4 regions of the Nocardia sp. NPDC055321 genome follow, and region 4 is predicted to be linked to each of the others. Evidence: riboswitches for the same ligand, from Rfam matches in the RefSeq annotation. Region 4 holds a riboswitch; each other region holds the start of a gene.

Evidence for each region. A riboswitch is a leader RNA that binds a small molecule or an ion and turns the genes downstream of it on or off. The one in region 4 is predicted to bind cobalamin.
Region 1: it holds a riboswitch for cobalamin, as region 4 does, so the genes downstream of both, ACWIGI_RS17070 (ABC transporter substrate-binding protein) here and ACWIGI_RS06850 (ABC transporter substrate-binding protein) in region 4, are expected to answer to the same signal.
Region 2: it holds a riboswitch for cobalamin, as region 4 does, so the genes downstream of both, ACWIGI_RS40795 (methylenetetrahydrofolate reductase) here and ACWIGI_RS06850 (ABC transporter substrate-binding protein) in region 4, are expected to answer to the same signal.
Region 3: it holds a riboswitch for cobalamin, as region 4 does, so the genes downstream of both, ACWIGI_RS27025 (ABC transporter substrate-binding protein) here and ACWIGI_RS06850 (ABC transporter substrate-binding protein) in region 4, are expected to answer to the same signal.

The regions. Positions count from the first base shown of each region.
Region 1 covers NZ_JBSHMS010000009.1:237,946-242,161, forward strand. The annotation lists gene ACWIGI_RS17060 (lysophospholipid acyltransferase family protein) at 1-425, shown strand, start outside; gene ACWIGI_RS17065 (family 1 glycosylhydrolase) at 632-1,888, shown strand; cobalamin riboswitch at 1,945-2,129, shown strand; gene ACWIGI_RS17070 (ABC transporter substrate-binding protein) at 2,144-3,742, shown strand; gene ACWIGI_RS17075 (ABC transporter permease) at 3,756-4,216, shown strand, end outside.
Region 2 covers NZ_JBSHMS010000053.1:14,876-19,091, forward strand. The annotation lists gene ACWIGI_RS40790 (class I SAM-dependent methyltransferase) at 263-952, opposite strand; cobalamin riboswitch at 1,251-1,419, shown strand; gene ACWIGI_RS40795 (methylenetetrahydrofolate reductase) at 1,579-2,595, shown strand; gene ACWIGI_RS40800 (GNAT family N-acetyltransferase) at 2,876-3,514, shown strand; gene ACWIGI_RS40805 (IucA/IucC family protein) at 3,527-4,216, shown strand, end outside.
Region 3 covers NZ_JBSHMS010000017.1:195,451-199,666, reverse strand. The annotation lists gene ACWIGI_RS27035 (hypothetical protein) at 142-597, opposite strand; gene ACWIGI_RS27030 (MerR family transcriptional regulator) at 675-1,304, shown strand; cobalamin riboswitch at 1,463-1,658, shown strand; gene ACWIGI_RS27025 (ABC transporter substrate-binding protein) at 1,688-2,725, shown strand; gene ACWIGI_RS27020 (FecCD family ABC transporter permease) at 2,722-3,720, shown strand; gene ACWIGI_RS27015 (FecCD family ABC transporter permease) at 3,783-4,216, shown strand, end outside.
Region 4 covers NZ_JBSHMS010000003.1:447,006-451,221, reverse strand. The annotation lists gene ACWIGI_RS06855 (acyltransferase family protein) at 101-1,402, shown strand; cobalamin riboswitch at 1,476-1,664, shown strand; gene ACWIGI_RS06850 (ABC transporter substrate-binding protein) at 1,680-3,329, shown strand; gene ACWIGI_RS06845 (ABC transporter permease) at 3,342-4,216, shown strand, end outside.

The DNA.
Region 1 (4,216 bases), on a different contig from region 4:
GCATCTTCCCCGAGGGCACCACCTGGTGCGGTCGCGCCCACGGTCACCTGCGGCCCGCGCTGTTCCAGGCCGCGGTGGACACCGGCACGCCGGTGCAGCCGATCCAGCTGCGCTACCTCGACGCCGACGGCGCGGTCTCCACGGTCCCCGCGTTCGTCGGCGTCGACACGATGGCGGACTCGATCCGCCGTGTCCTGCGCTCGCGGGGCGTGGTCGCCGAGCTCACCCTGCAGCCCACGGTGCCGCCCGGTACCGACCGGCACGAGCTGGCCCGTCGCTGTGAACGCGCCATCGCCGACTCCGGTGTTGATCGCGCGTTCGCGGATCTGGTGCACCTCGCCGAGCACGAACGCGTCGCGGCCCAGGTGGCGGCACTCGAGGAACGCCTGCTGCAGCCGTCGGCGACCCCGGCCGATCGGGGCTGAGCACGCGCGCCGGGATTCGCCTGTACCGGAATCTTGTTCGCGATCCCTGGCGCACATCGCGGGCGCGCAGCATACTTCCGCGTACACCGATGCATCCGGATGCATCGGTGTATCGGTAGAGCTCGGTGGACCGGAGGATCGAAGTGCGGCAGCGGTGGTCGAAACTGTGTACGGCGGGGGTGGCCGCGGCCTTCTCGATCGCGACGATGACCGTGGCGGGCGCCGGGCCGGCGGGTGCGGATGTGCCGGGGCTCGGCGAGGACTTCGAGTTCGGTGTCGCGCAGTCCGGATTCCAGTCCGAGGGCTACAGCCCCGACAGCAACTGGCTGCGGTACGGGGATCAGGGCCGGGTGCGCGAGCCCATCGGCAACTCGGTCGACTTCTTCCACAACTACGCGGCCGACATCGCGCGGGCGCGGAGCCTGGGGGTGGGGATCTATCGCACCTCGGTCGAGTGGTCGCGCGTGGAAACCGTTCCGGGGAGCGATGATCCGGCGGGGTGGGCATTCTACGACGCGGTCATCGCGCGGATCGTGGACTCCGGCATGCGGCCGATGATCACCCTGAACCACTGGGTCCATCCCGGGTGGGAGGTGGATCGCGGCGGCTGGAATCGACCCGAGATGTCCTCGGAACTGGTCGATTTCGCGCGGCGGGTGGTCGATCGCTACGCGTGGGCGCGCCCGCTGTGGATCACCTTCAACGAGCCGACCGAATACGTCCGGCGCGAGCTCATGTACGGCGGTCTGCGCCCGGAGAACGCGGGCGCGATGGTGTCCGGCATCGTCGCCGCGCACCGGGACATCTACCGCCACATCCACTCCGTGCAGCCGGACGCGCAGGTCTCCTCCAATCTGGCGTACATCCCGATCCCGGGCGTGCAGTCGTGGCTGGAGCAGCTGTTCCCGGACCAGATGCGCGAGAGCCTGGACTTCATCGGCGTGGATCACTACTACTCCACCTCGGTCACCGACCTGTCCGCCGCGTACGGCGCGACCGGGGAGTTCTGGAAGAGCACCCAGGCCCCGGAGAGCATCTACTACGTGCTCCGCCACATCGCGGCGCGGTTCCCCGGCAAGCCCATTCGCGTGATCGAGAACGGATTGGCCACCGGCCCGGACGGCGGTCGCGACGACGGCTACACCCGCGGCGATCATCTGCGCGACACCGTCTACTGGCTGCAGCGCGCCAAAGCTGACGGCGTCGACGTGGTCTCCTACAACTACTGGAGCCTCACCGACAACTACGAATGGGGCGACTACTCCGCCCGCTTCGGCCTGTACACCGTTGACGCCCAGCACGATCCGAGCCTGACCCGCCGTCCCACCGACGGTGTCGCCGCCTACCGCGACATCACCGCGCGCGGCGGAGTCCCGAGCGACTACAAGCCCACGCGGTACCCGGTGACCTGCTCGCTCGTCGCCGTTCCGGACAGCTGCGCGGCGCCCGCCGTGGTCGAATAGCCGCGCCCGGCGGCGCGACCGAGCCGCTGCCGCCGGTCCGGCGGGCGTCCCCCGCGCGCCCGGTCCGTCCCGTAGGGTCGGTATCCGGCGTAGGGAACACCGGTGTGAATCCGGGGCTGTCCCGCAACTGTCACCGGGGAGCAATCCGCCGAAATATGGTCACGACCTGCCCAGGTTGGAAGGCCGGCGGGGTGTGTCGATCCGGGAGCCAGGATACCTGCGCCCGCGGTATCGGGATCACACCAACGAGGATTGATGAACAACTACACACCGCGACGGCCGGATGTCGGCCGCCGCACATTCCTGCTCGGCAGCGCGGGCGCGCTCGGGGCCGTCCTGCTCGGCACGTCGGGCGTTCTGGCGGGCTGCGGCTCGGACACCGGTGCGCGCACCGCGGCCTCGGGCCCGCCCCGGCCGGGCGGCCGCCTGCGGACGGTGATCGCCGGGCGCTCGGCGAGCGCGGACGTGCTCGATCCGCATCAGGCCGGGAGTTCGGCCGGCGGCGCGGTGTCCAAGAACGTCTGGGACAAGCTCGTCGCCTACAACAACGACCTGACGCTGCGCTACCGGCTGGCGGAGTCGGTCGTGCCGAATGCCGATGGCAGCCGATGGCGCATCACGTTGCGGCCGGGCGTGCTGTTCAGCGACGGCTCCCCGCTGACCGCGCGCGATGTGCTGTGGAGCTTCCAGCGCATGCTCGATCCGGCCCGGAACTCCTCGGGCGATCTCTCCGCGGTCGACATGTCGCGCACCCGCGCCGAGAGCGATCTCGTGGTGACGGTGCAGATGAAAACGCCGCTGGCGGACTTCGGTTCGGTGCTCGCGGGCTGGTACTGCTACATCGTCAAGGACGGCACCGGCGTCATCGACGGGTCGGTGCTGCCGGTGGGCACCGGGCCGTTCGCGCTGGTCAAGTGGTCTCCGGGCGACCGGATCCTGTTGCGGCGCAACGAGAAGTACTGGGACGGGCAGGTTTTCCTGGACGAGGTGGAGATCATCCAGATCGCCGAGACCGAGGCCCGGGTGAACGCCTTCCTGTCCGGGGAAGCCGATGTGGTGCACGAGATCTCGTATCTGCAGGCGCGAAACCTGTCCGGGGACAGCGACATCACGGTGGTCACCCCGCCGGCCGGTCTCATGGGCGCGTTCCAGATGCGCGTGGACACCGCGCCGTTCGACGACGTGCGGGTGCGCCAGGCCATGCGGCTGGCGGTGGACCGGCAGGCCATGGTGGATTCGGTGTACTACGGCTACGCCGAACTCGGCAACGACATCTACGGTAAGGGCGCGCCCTTCTACGACGCCGATCTGCCCCAGCGTGTTTACGATCCGCAGAAGGCGCGCGAGCTGCTGCGGGCGGCGGGCAAGGAGAATCTGACCGTCACCCTGCCCACCGCCGACGGCTTCCCCGGCATGCTGGAATCCGCGACGCTGTTCGCCGAACAGGCCAAGGTCGCGGGCATCACGATAAAGCTCGAATCGGTGCCGGCGGACACCTACTTCTCCCAGGTCAGCGGCAAGGCCCCGCTGTCGCACATCGGCTGGTGGAACTACAGTCTCGACTACTTCTACGGCCAGACCATGACCAGTGATTCGCCGAGCAACGGCACCGGCTGGAAGCGGCCCGGCTGGGATGCCAAGTTCGCGCAGGCGCGCGCGGCCATGGATCCGGCGCGCCGGGCCACCCTGTATCGCGAACTGCAGCGCGAACTCTGGGACGAGGGCGGGTACATCCTGCACAGTTTCGCCAAGCGGCCCGACGCGGCCCGCGTGCACGTGGGCGGGGTGCGTGACGGTGTGCCGGGCACCGACGACTGGGCGAACTACGCGACCACCTGGCTGGCCGAGCAATGATTCGCCGGTCGTGATGGGCTATGCCGCCCGGCGGGCCGGCGGCGGGATCGTCGTGCTGTTCGTCGTGGCGCTGCTGGTCTTCGGGTTGTTCGAGACGCTGGACTCGGACGCGGCGACGGTCGTCGCCTCGCGCACGGGCGGCGGTGATCCCACCCCGGAGCGCTTGGCCGCCCTGCGTGCGCACATGGGACTGGACCGGCCCGCGCCGGTGCGGTTCGCCGAGTGGGTCGCCGGGTTCGTGCGCGGCGATTTCGGCGAGTCGCTGATCTCCGGCCGACCGGTGGCCGAGGTGCTGCTGGGCCGGGTCGGCAACAGCGTGGCGCTCGCGGCGCTGACCGCGGCCCTGCTGATTCCGATCGCGCTCGGGCTCGGCCTGCTGGCGGGTGCGCGCCCGGGTACCCGCACCGATCGGGTGATCAGTGTCGGGTCGCTGGCGGTGGAATCCATGCCCTCCTTCGTGTTCGGCGTGCTGCT
Region 2 (4,216 bases), on a different contig from region 4:
AAAACCGCCTTCAATTAGGCAAATTGGGGGTTACCGACGGGACGGAATACTAACCCCGGGATTCGGCGCTGTCCTGGTGAACCACACGGCGGGCGTGTCCTGGAAGTTTGCTGGCGATACCGCGATTCGATGCCACCACTTCCGTGAATGTGAAGGAGTGCACTCCGCCGGAGAGGTGTCACGAGCTAACAGTGAGGAAACCGTAATTGCGCGGTAATGAGCGCGCGGGCGGCACGCGTGGAAACCGGTGCGGCCCCGCGCCTCAGCGCACGCCCACGAGCACCGCGTCGGTGATCGAGCGCCACGCCACCCCGGCTTCGGTGAACCCCGCCGCGCGGACATGGTCGAGATGCCAGTCCAGGGTCTGCGGAACGCCCTGCGGCCGGTTGTCCAGGATCGCGCGACTGGCGGCCAGTTCGTTGCTCAGCCGGGAATCGTCGGCGATGCTCGCCCACCACTGTTCCCAATCCGGCACGCCTTCCGAGCGCACGCGCTCCTGATGTCCGCGCTGGATCCGCTCGTCCAGCTCGTTCAGCAGCGGGGTCCCCGGGTCGGGCATGTGATCGGCGTTGACGAGCAGCCCGCCCGGGCGCAACAGCGCAGGCAGGTCCGCGTAGAGGCGGGCCAGATCGGCGGGCTGCATCCAGTGCGTGGCGGTCGCGGTCAGGATGGCGTCGAACGGTTCGGGCGGCAGGGCCCGGGTCCAGGCCGGATCCTCCAGGTCCGCGACGACGAACACGATGCGCGGGTCATCGGCGAAGGAACCGCGCGCCATCGCCAGCAGGGTCGGGTCTCGATCCACCGCAACCGAACTCGCCTCGGGCAGCCGCGCGAACAGGCGGCGGGTGATGGTGCCGGTCCCACAGGCCAGGTCCAGGACCCGGGGCGCCTTCCCGGCGCTCGCGGTCACCAGATCGAGCATCACCCGGAACCGCTCCTCGCGATCGGGCATGTACAACTCCTGCTGGCGATCCCAACTTTCTTGCCACGCTTCCCAATTCACGGCTTCTCCAGGCTCTGATCAGCGGCTTCGGAACGGACGCAGACTACGCGGCCGTCCGGGCGCGTCGGCGCCGCGACACGCGGCCGGGCGACGCCGGGACGCGCCGGGCAGGGGTGTGGTTGTCGGCGGCGGTACCACTTCGCTATATTCGCCTGCGCAGCTGGTTCGCCGGAGGCGGTATCGAGGAGCCCCTGATCCGTCCGAAGGCGTCGAAGCCCGGTGGCGCGCTCGCGCGCCGCGGGGCGAGAGGGAACCCGGTGGGAATCCGGGACTGTCCCGCAGCGGTGAGTGGGAACGACAGCCGTCATTCCGCGCTGGGCGCGTTGCCCGGGAAGCGATGGCCGATAGGACCAGCCCCGGCACGAGCGCCGGGGCCGACCCGGGTCACGGGTCGATGCCCACGAGTCCGAAGACCTGCCCGTTGTGCCGGATACGTCGTATCCGGCGGTTGTCGCCTCGTGGACCGGGTGGCATGCCGAGCGGAACCGGGCGTCGCACGACGCCACATCAAGGGCTCCTTTCAGCGTGCACTCGCGATGAGGTGGCCATCGGCATGCTGACCATGGAGCTCACCAATGACGAACCCGGACAATACATTCGCGGCCGTGCCCGGCCGCGCGCCGATCGAACGCACCGCCCGCGTCGCGCCCCTGGCCGCCGCGCGCGCCTCGGTCGTACAGAACCTGCGCATCCATTCCGGTGCGCGGGTGCCCTTCTCGGTGGAGTTCAATCCGCCGCGTGACGCCGCCGGCGAGGCCCGGCTGTGGCGCACGGTCCGGGAATTCGAGCGCATGCACCCGGCCTTCGTCTCCATGACCTACGGGGCCGGCGGCTCCACCAAGGACCGCACCGCCCGCATCACCGGCGAGCTCGCCCAGCAGACCACCCTGCTGCCGGTGGCGCACCTGACCGCGGTCGGCCACAGCATCGCCGAACTGCGCGCCCTGGTCGGTTCCTACGCCGACTGCGGCATCCGCGACATCCTGGTGCTGCGCGGTGATCCGCCGGGCGATCCGCTCGGGGCGTGGGAGCGGCACCCCGACGGCGTGGAGTACGCCGAGGAGCTGGTGCGCATCGTGCGCGATCTCGGCGACTTCAACGTCGGGGTGGCCTCGTTCCCGCAGGGGCATCACCGCTCACCGGACCTGGCCACCGATACCGCGCACCTGGTCGCCAAACTCCGCGCCGGAGCCGACTATTCGATTACCCAGATGTTCTTCGACGTCGAGCACTATCTGCGCCTGCGGGATCGGGTGGCCGCGCACGACCTGGTCGAGGGCGCGAAGCCGATCATTCCCGAGCTGATGCCGATCACCTCCCTGCGCACGGTGCAGCGCGCGGTGGAGCTGTCCGGCCGCGAACTCCCGCCCGCCGTGCTGGCGCGGTTGCGGCGCGCGGCGGGGGATGGGCCCGAAGAGAACAGGGCCGCGGTGCGCGCCGAGGGCATCGAGATCGCGACCGAGATGGCGCAGCGTCTCATCGACGAGGGCGCGCCGTGCCTGCACTTCATCACCCTCAATTTCGCCAAGGCGACGACCGAGGTGCTGACCAATCTCGGCTACCGGGTCACCGCGGCGCCGCTGAGCGCCTGAGAAACCGGCGGCGGGTCCGGAAACCCCGGACGGGCCCGGCAACCGGCTGGCTCTGAGATCTGCGTTACGCTAGCCTAACCTAAATCGGCTGAGGTTAGGCTACGTTTACTACGTAAGTGCGCGCTGATCAGCGATTACATCCGGTGACCGGCCGTAGATGCTGAAAGCCTGCCGCTATGGCTCGCGTGTCGCGAGGGGCCCGCCGCGATCTTCGGGTTAGCCCACCCTAATAAAATAGGTTACCCTAACTCGCGAATGTGGATCTGCGAGAGGGTTTCTGATGGTGGTTGCTCGTCCCGAGACGAGTCCGGGTACCGATGGAGTTGTCGAACCAGCTGTTTACGAGCTGACCGCCCGGCCCATCGATATCGAACGTGACACCGAGACCGCTCATCGGTGGCTCATCCACCCCAAGTCGGCGTACTGGGGCATGCTCGAGAGCACCCCGGCCGACGTCGAGGATCTGATCCGCGTCGCCAAGTCCGACCCGGATCCGCGATTCGGTATGTGGATCGGCGCTTTCGAGGACGAGCCGCAGTTCCTGTTCGAGCTGTACAACCCGCAGACCAGTGATCTGGCCAAGCCGGGCACCGGGTACGAGCACACCGCCGGTGACATCGGCATGCACCTGCTGGTGTCCAACAGCGAGCGCCGGCTGCCGGGCTTCACCGGCAACGTCATGCTGCACATCATGCGCACCGCCTTCTTCGAGTGCGGCGCCGAACGAGTCGTGGTCGAGCCGGATCACCGGAACCTGCACGTGCAGAAGCTCAACGCCGCGGTCGGTTTCCAGGTCGCGGGTGATTTCCCGGTGGCCGACAAGATCGCCCGCCTGAGCTACTGCACCCGTGCCGATTTCATTCGGCTCACGGACAACGGCCGGTCCCTGGCGACCGACTTCCAGCTCGCGAACTCCTGAGAAGGTAGTGCTTTGACCAGCCCCGAAGCTTCCGCATGCCTATCCGCGTTCTGGCAGACCTACGAGACCAGAATCGCGACCAAGATCCTGGCCGAGTTCTGCCACGAGCGGTTCGTGCACCCCGTCGAGTTGACCCCCGGCGTCTACGTACTGCACTCCGATGACGGCCTGACCGAATACGGTTTCCGCGCCGAGGTGCTGTCCCTGGACAGCTGGTGCATCGACGAGTCGTCACTGCGCCGCACCCGCGACGGCGAGCCCGCGCGCATCGACGCCACCCAGCTCATCATCGATCTCAGTGGCTCCCTGGGCATTCCGCGCGACGCGCTGCCGGAATACCTCGAGGAGTTCACCAACACCCTGATCATGAGCGCGAATCGCCCCGACGATCGGCGCATCGCGGCCGCGGAGCTGGCGGTCGCGGACTTCCAGACCATCGAACGCACCATGACCGAGGGTCATCCGTGCATCGTGGCCAACGCCGGCCGGCTGGGCTTCAGCGTCCACGACGTGGAGAACTATGCGCCCGAATGGGGTTCGCGTTTCGCGCTGACCTGGGTCGCGGTCCGGCGCGAGCACTGCGAGTTCGCCGCGGTCGAGGGCGTCGACTACGACTCGGTGGTGCGCGAGGAACTGGGCGCGGACACCCTGGACCGCTTCGCGGCGGTGCTCTCCGGCCGCGGCCTGGATCCGGCGCACTAC
Region 3 (4,216 bases), on a different contig from region 4:
GAGGCAACCGGGCGGGGCCCGGGACCGCTTGCTAGGCGGATCGAGGCGGTGACGCCTTGGGGATCGTGCCCTCGCCTCTCCGCGCACACCCGCGCACGCCGTGGATTCGGCTGTGCCGCGGGCGTTCTCCCCGCGCCGGAATCAGAACCGGTCGATGCCCGCGAGCAGGACGGTCGCGCCGGAGATGACGACGCCGGTGACGAGGGTGGCAGCGCCGAGCCACACCGCGGCGATCAGGCGATTCGGACGAACGGGGTCGGTGCCCAGCACCGAGAGGAAGAACCCGGCGGGCATCAGGATCGCCGCGGCCAGGACCGCGATCGCACCGCCGTTCGCCCAGCCGGGGCTGGCGCCGGCGGCGTTGCCGAGCACGGCCAGCAGCAGGCCGAGCATCACCAGGACCCCGGCGTGCGCGTGCCCGGCGCGGAAGAAGGATTTCTGCAGCTCGTTGGTCTCCTGACCGCCGGTGACGACGCGGAGCAGGAACGTCCCACCGAAGGCGATGGTGGCGACGGAGATGATGGTGGCACCGAGAACAATGCTGATCAGGGGATCGATCAGGGTGGCGTACACGAGGACTCCCGCGGGTTCGTACACTTGATTGGATACTGTTACTACCCAATATTGGATAGTGCTAGTACCTAATGTCAAGGCGCCGAGCGAAGGAGACCCGCGTGCTCATGTCGGAGTTGGCGGCACGGACCGGCGTGCCGATCCCGACCGTGAAGTTCTACCTGCGCGAAGGCGTGCTGATGCCGGGCGAGGCCACCAGCGCCACCCGCGCGCGCTACGGCGAGACGCACGTCCAGCGGATCGCCCTGATCAAGGCGCTGTCCGGGCTCGGCCTGTCGATGGCCCAGATCCGCGCGATCGTCACCCTCATCGACGAGCCCGGCCGCCCCCTGCTCGACACCCTGGCCACCGCCACCGCCCTGCTGCCGCCCGCCGTCGACCCCGGCGAACCCGCCGAGTACCCGCGCGCCCGCGCCGCGCTCACCGCCCTCGGCCTCGCCGTCCCCGACGACTACCCGGCCGTGGCCCAGCTCGAGCACGCCCTCGCCGCCGCCGAGGCCGCCGGGATGCCGATGACCGAGGAGCGCCTGCGCGCCTACGGCCCCGCCGTGCTGGCGATCGCCGAGTACGACATAGCCGAGATGCCCCTCGACTCCGCTTCCCGCGCAATCGAATACGCGGTGCTGGGCACAGCCCTCTACGAACCGGTCATCGCGGCCCTGCGGCGCGTCTCGCACGCCGAACTCTCCGCCCGCCGCCTCGCGCCGAAGCCGGATGGGCACGTCGAGTAGCACTCCCGGGCCACGCCCGCACCGACCGGGACACGAGCGGCAACTCCCCGGGTCGCGACGGCACGGGCCCGGGCGAACTCCCTCGAGCCCCTCACGCGGATCCGAGCACACCGGATCCGTCCGCACCCGAGCGCTTCCCGTGCTCGCGCGTGATCTTGGTACAGTCCCTCCGCCGTGGTGTTCGGGAAACCGGTGTGAAGCCGGTGCGGCCCTCGCCACTGTGATCGGGAAGTGAACAGATCTGTCCGGACGGAGTGATCCGCCGGGGCCACTGGGGTGCCCGCGCCCTGGGAAGGCCGATCGTTCACGCGGTATCCCGTCAGCCAGGAGACCGGCCACGGCAGGCAACACCCCATTCCACGAGGACCTGGAAGGCGGTCTCGGTGACCCCATCTGTTTTCGCGCGCCTGCGTACCGGCGCGCTGCTCGCCTGCGCGCTGCTGCTGACCGGTTGCGGCGTCCAGGCCGGACCGGCGGCCGACGGCGCGAACGCCGTCACCCGCGCAAACTGCGGTATCGACGTCGCCGTGCCGGGGCCGCCGCAGCGCATCTACGCCGCGTACCAGCCCTCCATCGAGATCGCGCACGCCCTCGGCGTCACCGACCGCCTGGCCGGGACCGCGTTCCTGGATTCGGCGGTGCTGCCGGAATACCAAGCCGCGCAGGCGAAATCCCCCTACGTGGAGAAGCTGCCGAGCCGGGACGAATTACTTTCACAGACACCGGATTTCGTGCTGTCCGGCTTCAACGGCGTGTTCGCGACGTCGTCGCAGAGCAGCGTCGGAACCCGGGCGAGCCTGCACGATCTGGGCGTGGAGACCTGGGTGCTGAGCCCGCTGTGCCCGAGCGCGGACGGTCTCGCGGACGAGGCCATCGACCCGGCGACCGTGCGCTTCGACAACGTGTACGCCGACCTGCGGGACCTGGGCGCGCTGTGGGGCGTGTCCGAGCGCGCGGAGACCGTTGTCGCCGACCTGAGTTCGCGCATCGAGGCGGTGCGCACCAAGGTCGAGGGCGCGGCCCGGCCGACGGTCGCGGTCGTCACGCCCAAGGACGACGGCTCCTACACCGTCGCGGGCGGCATCGATTTCGTCAGCCGGATCATCGAGGCCGCGGGCGGGGTCAACGCGTTCGCCGATCTCACCGAACGCCGCAACGTGCAGATCGGCGCGGAGCAGCTCATCGCCCGCGATCCCGACATCATCCTGACCAGCCTGTGCTGTAAGGCGAGCTACGTGCGCGCCGACGCGCAGCCGCAGGTGGACAAGCTCACCGGCAATCCCGCCTTCGCCAATCTGAAAGCCGTGCGCGCGAAAACGGTGCACCCGTTCCTGTTCGCCGATCGCGCCGCCGGGGTGCGCATCGCGTACGCCACCGAACTCGTCGCCGGACTGATCCACCCGGATCTGTTCGCGCGGTGATCGGCACCGTGCGCGGCGCCGGTCTGCTGCTGGCCGGGGCCGCGCTGGCCGCGACCTGCGCGGGCTCCATGCTGATCGGGACGCACCCGCTCGATCTGGCGGACGTGCTCGCGGCGTTCACCGATTTCCGGGGCGGCGACACGGACCGGATCGTGCGCTACATCCGCCTGCCGCGCACCGTGGCCGGGCTGCTGGCGGGCATCGCGCTCGCCCTCGCCGGGGCCGTCATGCAGGGCCTGACCCGCAACCCCCTGGCCGGGCCGGGGCTACTCGGCATCAACGCCGGCGCGTCACTGGCGATCGTGCTCGCCATGGCGGTTGTCGGACTGAGCTCGGCGGCGGGCCTGGTGTGGTTCGCGTTCGTGGGCGCGGCGGTGGCCGCGGTGTTCGTATACACCCTGGGCTCCTTCGGATTCGGCGGCGCGACCCCGGTGAAACTGGTCCTGGCCGGGGCCGCGTTCACGGCTCTGTGCGGGTCGATCACCACGGCGATCACCCTGCTGGACCGCACCACCTTCGACAACTTCCGCTTCTGGGTGGTCGGCTCGCTCACCCGGGCGAGCCTCGAATCCCTGTGGGCCGTACTGCCTTTCCTGGCCGTCGGCGCGGCTCTCACCGTCGCGGTGGCGCGTTCGCTCAACGCCCTCGCCATCGGCGACGACATGGCGCGCACGCTCGGCACCCGCCCGGTAGTGGTCCGAGGTCTCGGTGCGCTGAGCGTGGTGCTGCTGGCGGGCTCGGCGGTGGCGATCGCCGGTCCGATCGCGTTCATCGGCCTGGTGATTCCGCATATCGCCCGCGCGTTCGCCGGGCACGACTATCGCTGGGTGTTGGTCTGGTGCGCGCTGCTCGGACCGACCCTGCTGCTGTTCGCCGACATCGCCGGCCGGGTGCTCGCCCAGCCGCAGGAGATCCAGGTCGGCATCATCACCGCCTTCGCGGGATCGCCGTTCTTCCTCTATCTCGTGCGCAACCGGAAGGTGGCGACCCTGTGACAGGACACGAACCGAGCGTATTGCCCGGGGGGACAGTGCTGTTGCGCTCGCCCGGACAGCGAGTGGTCATTCGGGTCCAGCGCCGCTCGGCCCTGCTCACCGTGGCCCTCACGGCCGCGGCCCTGCTCGTGGCGGCGTGGTCGCTCACCGTCGGGCACTATCCGCTGACCGTCGCCGACGTGCTGCGGGTCCTGGGCGGCGGCGGCACGCTGATCGAGTACGACGTGGTGGTGGCCGATCGCCTACCCCGGGTGCTGACCGGCCTGGGCACGGGCGCGGCCTTCGCGATCTCGGGCGCGATTCTGCAGCGCGTCGCCACCAACCCCCTGGTCAGCCCCGAGATCATCGGCATCAATACCGGCGCGTCTCTGGGAGCGCTGGTGGTGAGCGTCGTGCTCGGCGGATCGGGCCTCGGCCTGGTCGGCGGCGCGCTCGCCGGGGCCTTCGCGGCCATGGCGCTGATCCTGGCGGTGGCGACCAAGGACGGGCTCGACGG
Region 4 (4,216 bases):
GGATTGGTGCAACAGCGAACAGCGTGCTACTACTCTCAGCTGTGCTCCACCTCGGTTCCTGCCCGTCACCTGTGTTTCGACATTTCGGCGGCTTTCCCTCATGACGGTCGACAGCCCCATCGCGCCCGCGGTCGCCCCCGTGGAACCAGTGGCGCGCGGTCGCGCCGGGCGATTCGAGTTTCTCGACGCATTGCGCGGCCTGGCGGCTCTGGCGGTGGTGGTGCAGCACTGTTCCGAGCGGCTCTGGCCCGAGTATTTCCGCTTCTCGCAGGCGTATTTCGGACTCGGCGAGTTCGGTGTGTTCGTCTTCTTCATCGTCAGCGGATTCATCATTCCGGCCTCGCTCGAACGCGGCCGCTCGCTGGGCGCGTTCTGGGCCGGCCGGTTCTTCCGGCTCTTCCCGCTGTTCTGGGCCTGCCTGGTCGCGGCGATGCTGCTGAACTCGTTCGGCAGATATGAACTGCCGGATCCGTTCTGGGATCAGCCTGTTCTGAACTTCCTGGCGAATCTGACCATGATGCAGTTCTTCATCGGCGGCTGGGACATCCAGATCATCGGCGCTTCCTGGTCGCTGTCCTATGAGCTGGTGTTCTATCTGATCCTGTCGCTGCTGCTCATCGCCCGGATCAATCGCCGGTCGGTGCCGCTGGCGGTGGGCGCGCTGGTCCTGATCGTGCCCGGCGCGCTGTTGCCGCCCGCACTGCTCACGAGCGCGGACGCCGGCGCCCTGACCCGTTCGATCGTGGTGGTCGCGACCATCACCGCGGCGACGGTCTTCGCGTGCCTGGCGACCGACCGCCGCGCCGCGCTCGCCGCGATCCTGATCTCGGTGATCGCCGTGCCCCTGTTCCTGAATCAGCCCGGCGCCTCGGTGCTGACCTTCGGCTACCTCGCCACGATGTTCCTCGGCACGGTGCTCTACCGCATGACCGCCGGCGAGATCACCGCGCCGCGCGGGTGGCTGGTGTTCGCCTTCGCCATGTGCCTGATCTTCGGCGTCAGCACCTTGGTTCCGGCCGTCGTCGATCCGATCACCGGCGTGTGGGTCACCTGGGTCAAACAGCCCCTGACGATCCTGCCCGCCTACGTGATGTTCGCGGCCTTTCTGCTGCTGCGCCGCTACTCGTTCCCCCGCCCGCTGCTCTACCTGGGCCGAATCAGCTACTCCCTCTATCTGGTTCACGCGCTGATCCTCGACGCCATCCCGCGCTGGAACACGTCGGTCCTGGGCGTTCCCGCCCAGTGGCTGACCCTGCTGACCTGGGTGACGACGGCGCTGCTGATCTCCGCGCTCACCTACCGTTTCATCGAGAAGCCCTGTCACACTCTCGGTCACCGCGTGATCGCCAGGATCGACTCCCGCGCGAACGCGGCCGAACGACCCGCGACCGTCGCCGCGTAGCGCCCGCTGTCACGATCCATCCGCTCGCTCTCTGACGAACGAGCGGGGCAACCGAATGATGCGCGGGGAGTTAGCCGACCACCCGCGAGGCCGCGGCTGCTAGGTTCAGCGGGCAGGGAACACCGGTGTGAATCCGGGGCTGTCCCGCAACTGTGACCGGGTAGCAGACCTTCATCTGACGGCCACGACCTTCCTGGGTTGGAAGGCCGAAGGCGAGCGTTGATCCGGGAGCCAGGATACCTGCGCCCGTTCAGGATCGAGCTTCACGAGGATGAGAATGCGCGTGTACGCACGCCGCCGGCCCGGTGCCGAGCGGCTATCCGACCATGCTTCCGGTGCGGGGCGACATCGTCGCTCCCGGGTTGCGGGTGTCGTCGCCGGATTGCTCGCGGTGGCCATGGTCGCCGCCGGGTGTTCGGCGAGTGAGAGTGACGGCGCGGCTTCGGCCCGCGCCCTGCGGGAGTCCGGCGACGGCACGCTGACCATCTACAACTCCTACAAGATCGCCGGGCTGGATCCCGCGGGCACCGGCACGAACTGGCTGTTCGACTGGGGTGTCGCGGAGAACCTGCTGCAGGTCAACGAGACGGGTGAGGTCGCGCCGTGGCTGGCGGAATCGGTTACCCGTGAGGGGGATAACCGCTGGGTCGTGGCCCTGCGCGAGGGCGTGACCTTCCAGAACGGCAAGCCCGTCGACTCCGCCGCGGTCGCGGCCGCGCTGACCAGGCAGATCGCCAAATCCGCCGCGGCCCGGGTGTATCTGGACGCGGCCACGACCGTGCGGGCCGACGGCAAGCGCGTCGTGATCACCACGCCCGCCCCGAACGCGATGGTGCCCGCCGCGCTGGCGGCCCGGGACAACTCGCTGCAGATCTACGATGTCGCCGCGATGGACGCCGCCAACGGCGATTCCGCCAAGATCGTCGGCGCGGGCGCGTACTCGGGCCCGTACGCCATCACCGCGTGGTCGCCGGACAACCTGGTGCTCGCGCCGTTCGGAAACCATTGGGAGGGAACGCCGCCGCTGCGGGGCGTCACCGTGCGCGTGGTCCCCGACGAGCAGGCCCGCCTCGCCGGCGTGCGCAGCGGTGAAGCCGACATGGCGTTCTACCCGTCCACCTCGGCGAAGCTGGAACTGCGGGGCGAGAAGGACATTCACGTGCTGTCCTCCGAACTCGCCCTGCAGTCGCTGCTGGTGGACATGAATCTGAAGGCCGGAATCTTCACTGATACCGCCGTGCGCAAGGCCTTCACCGCCGCCATCGACTACGCGGGCATCGCCGCCGATGTCGGCAACGGCCAGTTCGCACCGGCCGCCGGGCTCTACCCGCCGACCATGTCGTTCGCCTCGGGCAACCAGCGGTACGACCTGAACGAGGCGAAGGGCCTGCTCGACGCGGCCGGCTGGACACCCGGCCCGGACGGCATCCGGGTCAAGGACGGCCGGAAACTGCTGGTGCGGTTCGTGACTCAAGCTCAGGGCCCGGAGACCACCGATGTCGCGATCGCGATGAAGGACCAGGTCGCCCGTGCCGGTTTCGAGCTGCGGATCGACAACGCCGAGGATTCGGCCGCGGTGAAGAAGGACCCGGCCGCGTGGGATTCCTCGGTGGCACTGAGCGGTTCGCTCTCGGGTACCGCCGATCCGATCCAGCCGTACCTGGTGCGCTGGACCACCGGCGGCTCGGCGAACGCGCAGGGCGTGGCGAATCCCGAGATCGACGCCATCGGCGCCCAGCTGCGCGGCGAGTTCGACACCGCCCGCCGCGACGCGCTGCTGCAACGGGCACAACAGATTCTGGTGCGTGACCAGGCGTACGTGGTGGCGGGCACCTTCAAGTACTTCACCGTGGTCACCGGCCCGGAGTGGGCCGACTACACGGTGTCGAGCGTGCGCAGGCACATCACCAGCCGGACCGGCGAATAGCCCGGCTCGGCAATGCGATTGGTAGCCCTGGCCCGGCGCCGGGTCGTCGAGGCACTGCTCACCCTGCTGGGCGCGAGCGCGCTCATCTGGGCCCTGATGCCGCTCGCCCCGGGTGATCCGGCGCGCATGATCCTTGTCGCGCAGGGCGTTCCGGAGCCGCCGCCCGAGCAGATCGCCGAGCTCGAGCGCACCCTGCACCTGGATCAGCCGGTGCCCGCGCAGTACGCGCACTGGCTGTGGGGCGTGCTGCGCGGCGATTTCGGGCTGTCCTTCGTCTCCGGCCGCCCGGTCGCGGGGGAGTTCACCGAGCGGCTGCCCGCGACGCTGCTGCTGGCGTCGGTGTCGCTGGCGCTCGCGCTCGTGCTGTCGGCCGGGCTGGGCGTGGTCGCGGCGCGGTATGCGCACCGCTGGCCCGACCACGGCGCGCGCTGGCTGGCACTGGTTTTCGCCTCGGTGCCGGGATTCATCGTGGCGCTGCTGTTGATTCAGGTGGTCGTCGTCGGAATGGGTGTCGGCAAGGCCGCGCTGGACGGCACCTGGCGGCAGGTGTGGCTGCCCGCGATCTGTCTCGCGGTCGGATTGTTCGACACCTGGTCGCGCCTGCTGCGGGCGAATCTGCTGGCATTCCTGGATTCGCCGACCGCCGCGGTGCTGAGCGCCCGGGGCGCCTCGCGGTGGCGGATTCTCTGGCGGCACGCGCTGCCCAACAGCGCGGTGCCGTCGCTGCACGCGCTGGCGGTCGGTGCGGCCGTGCTCATCGGCGGGGCGACCGTCGTCGAAACGGTGTTCACCTGGCCGGGTCTCGGCTCGTATGTGGTGGAGTCGGTGAAAACCCGGGATCTGCCGGTGATTCAGGCGTTCACGATCTTCGCGACGGCGAGCTACGT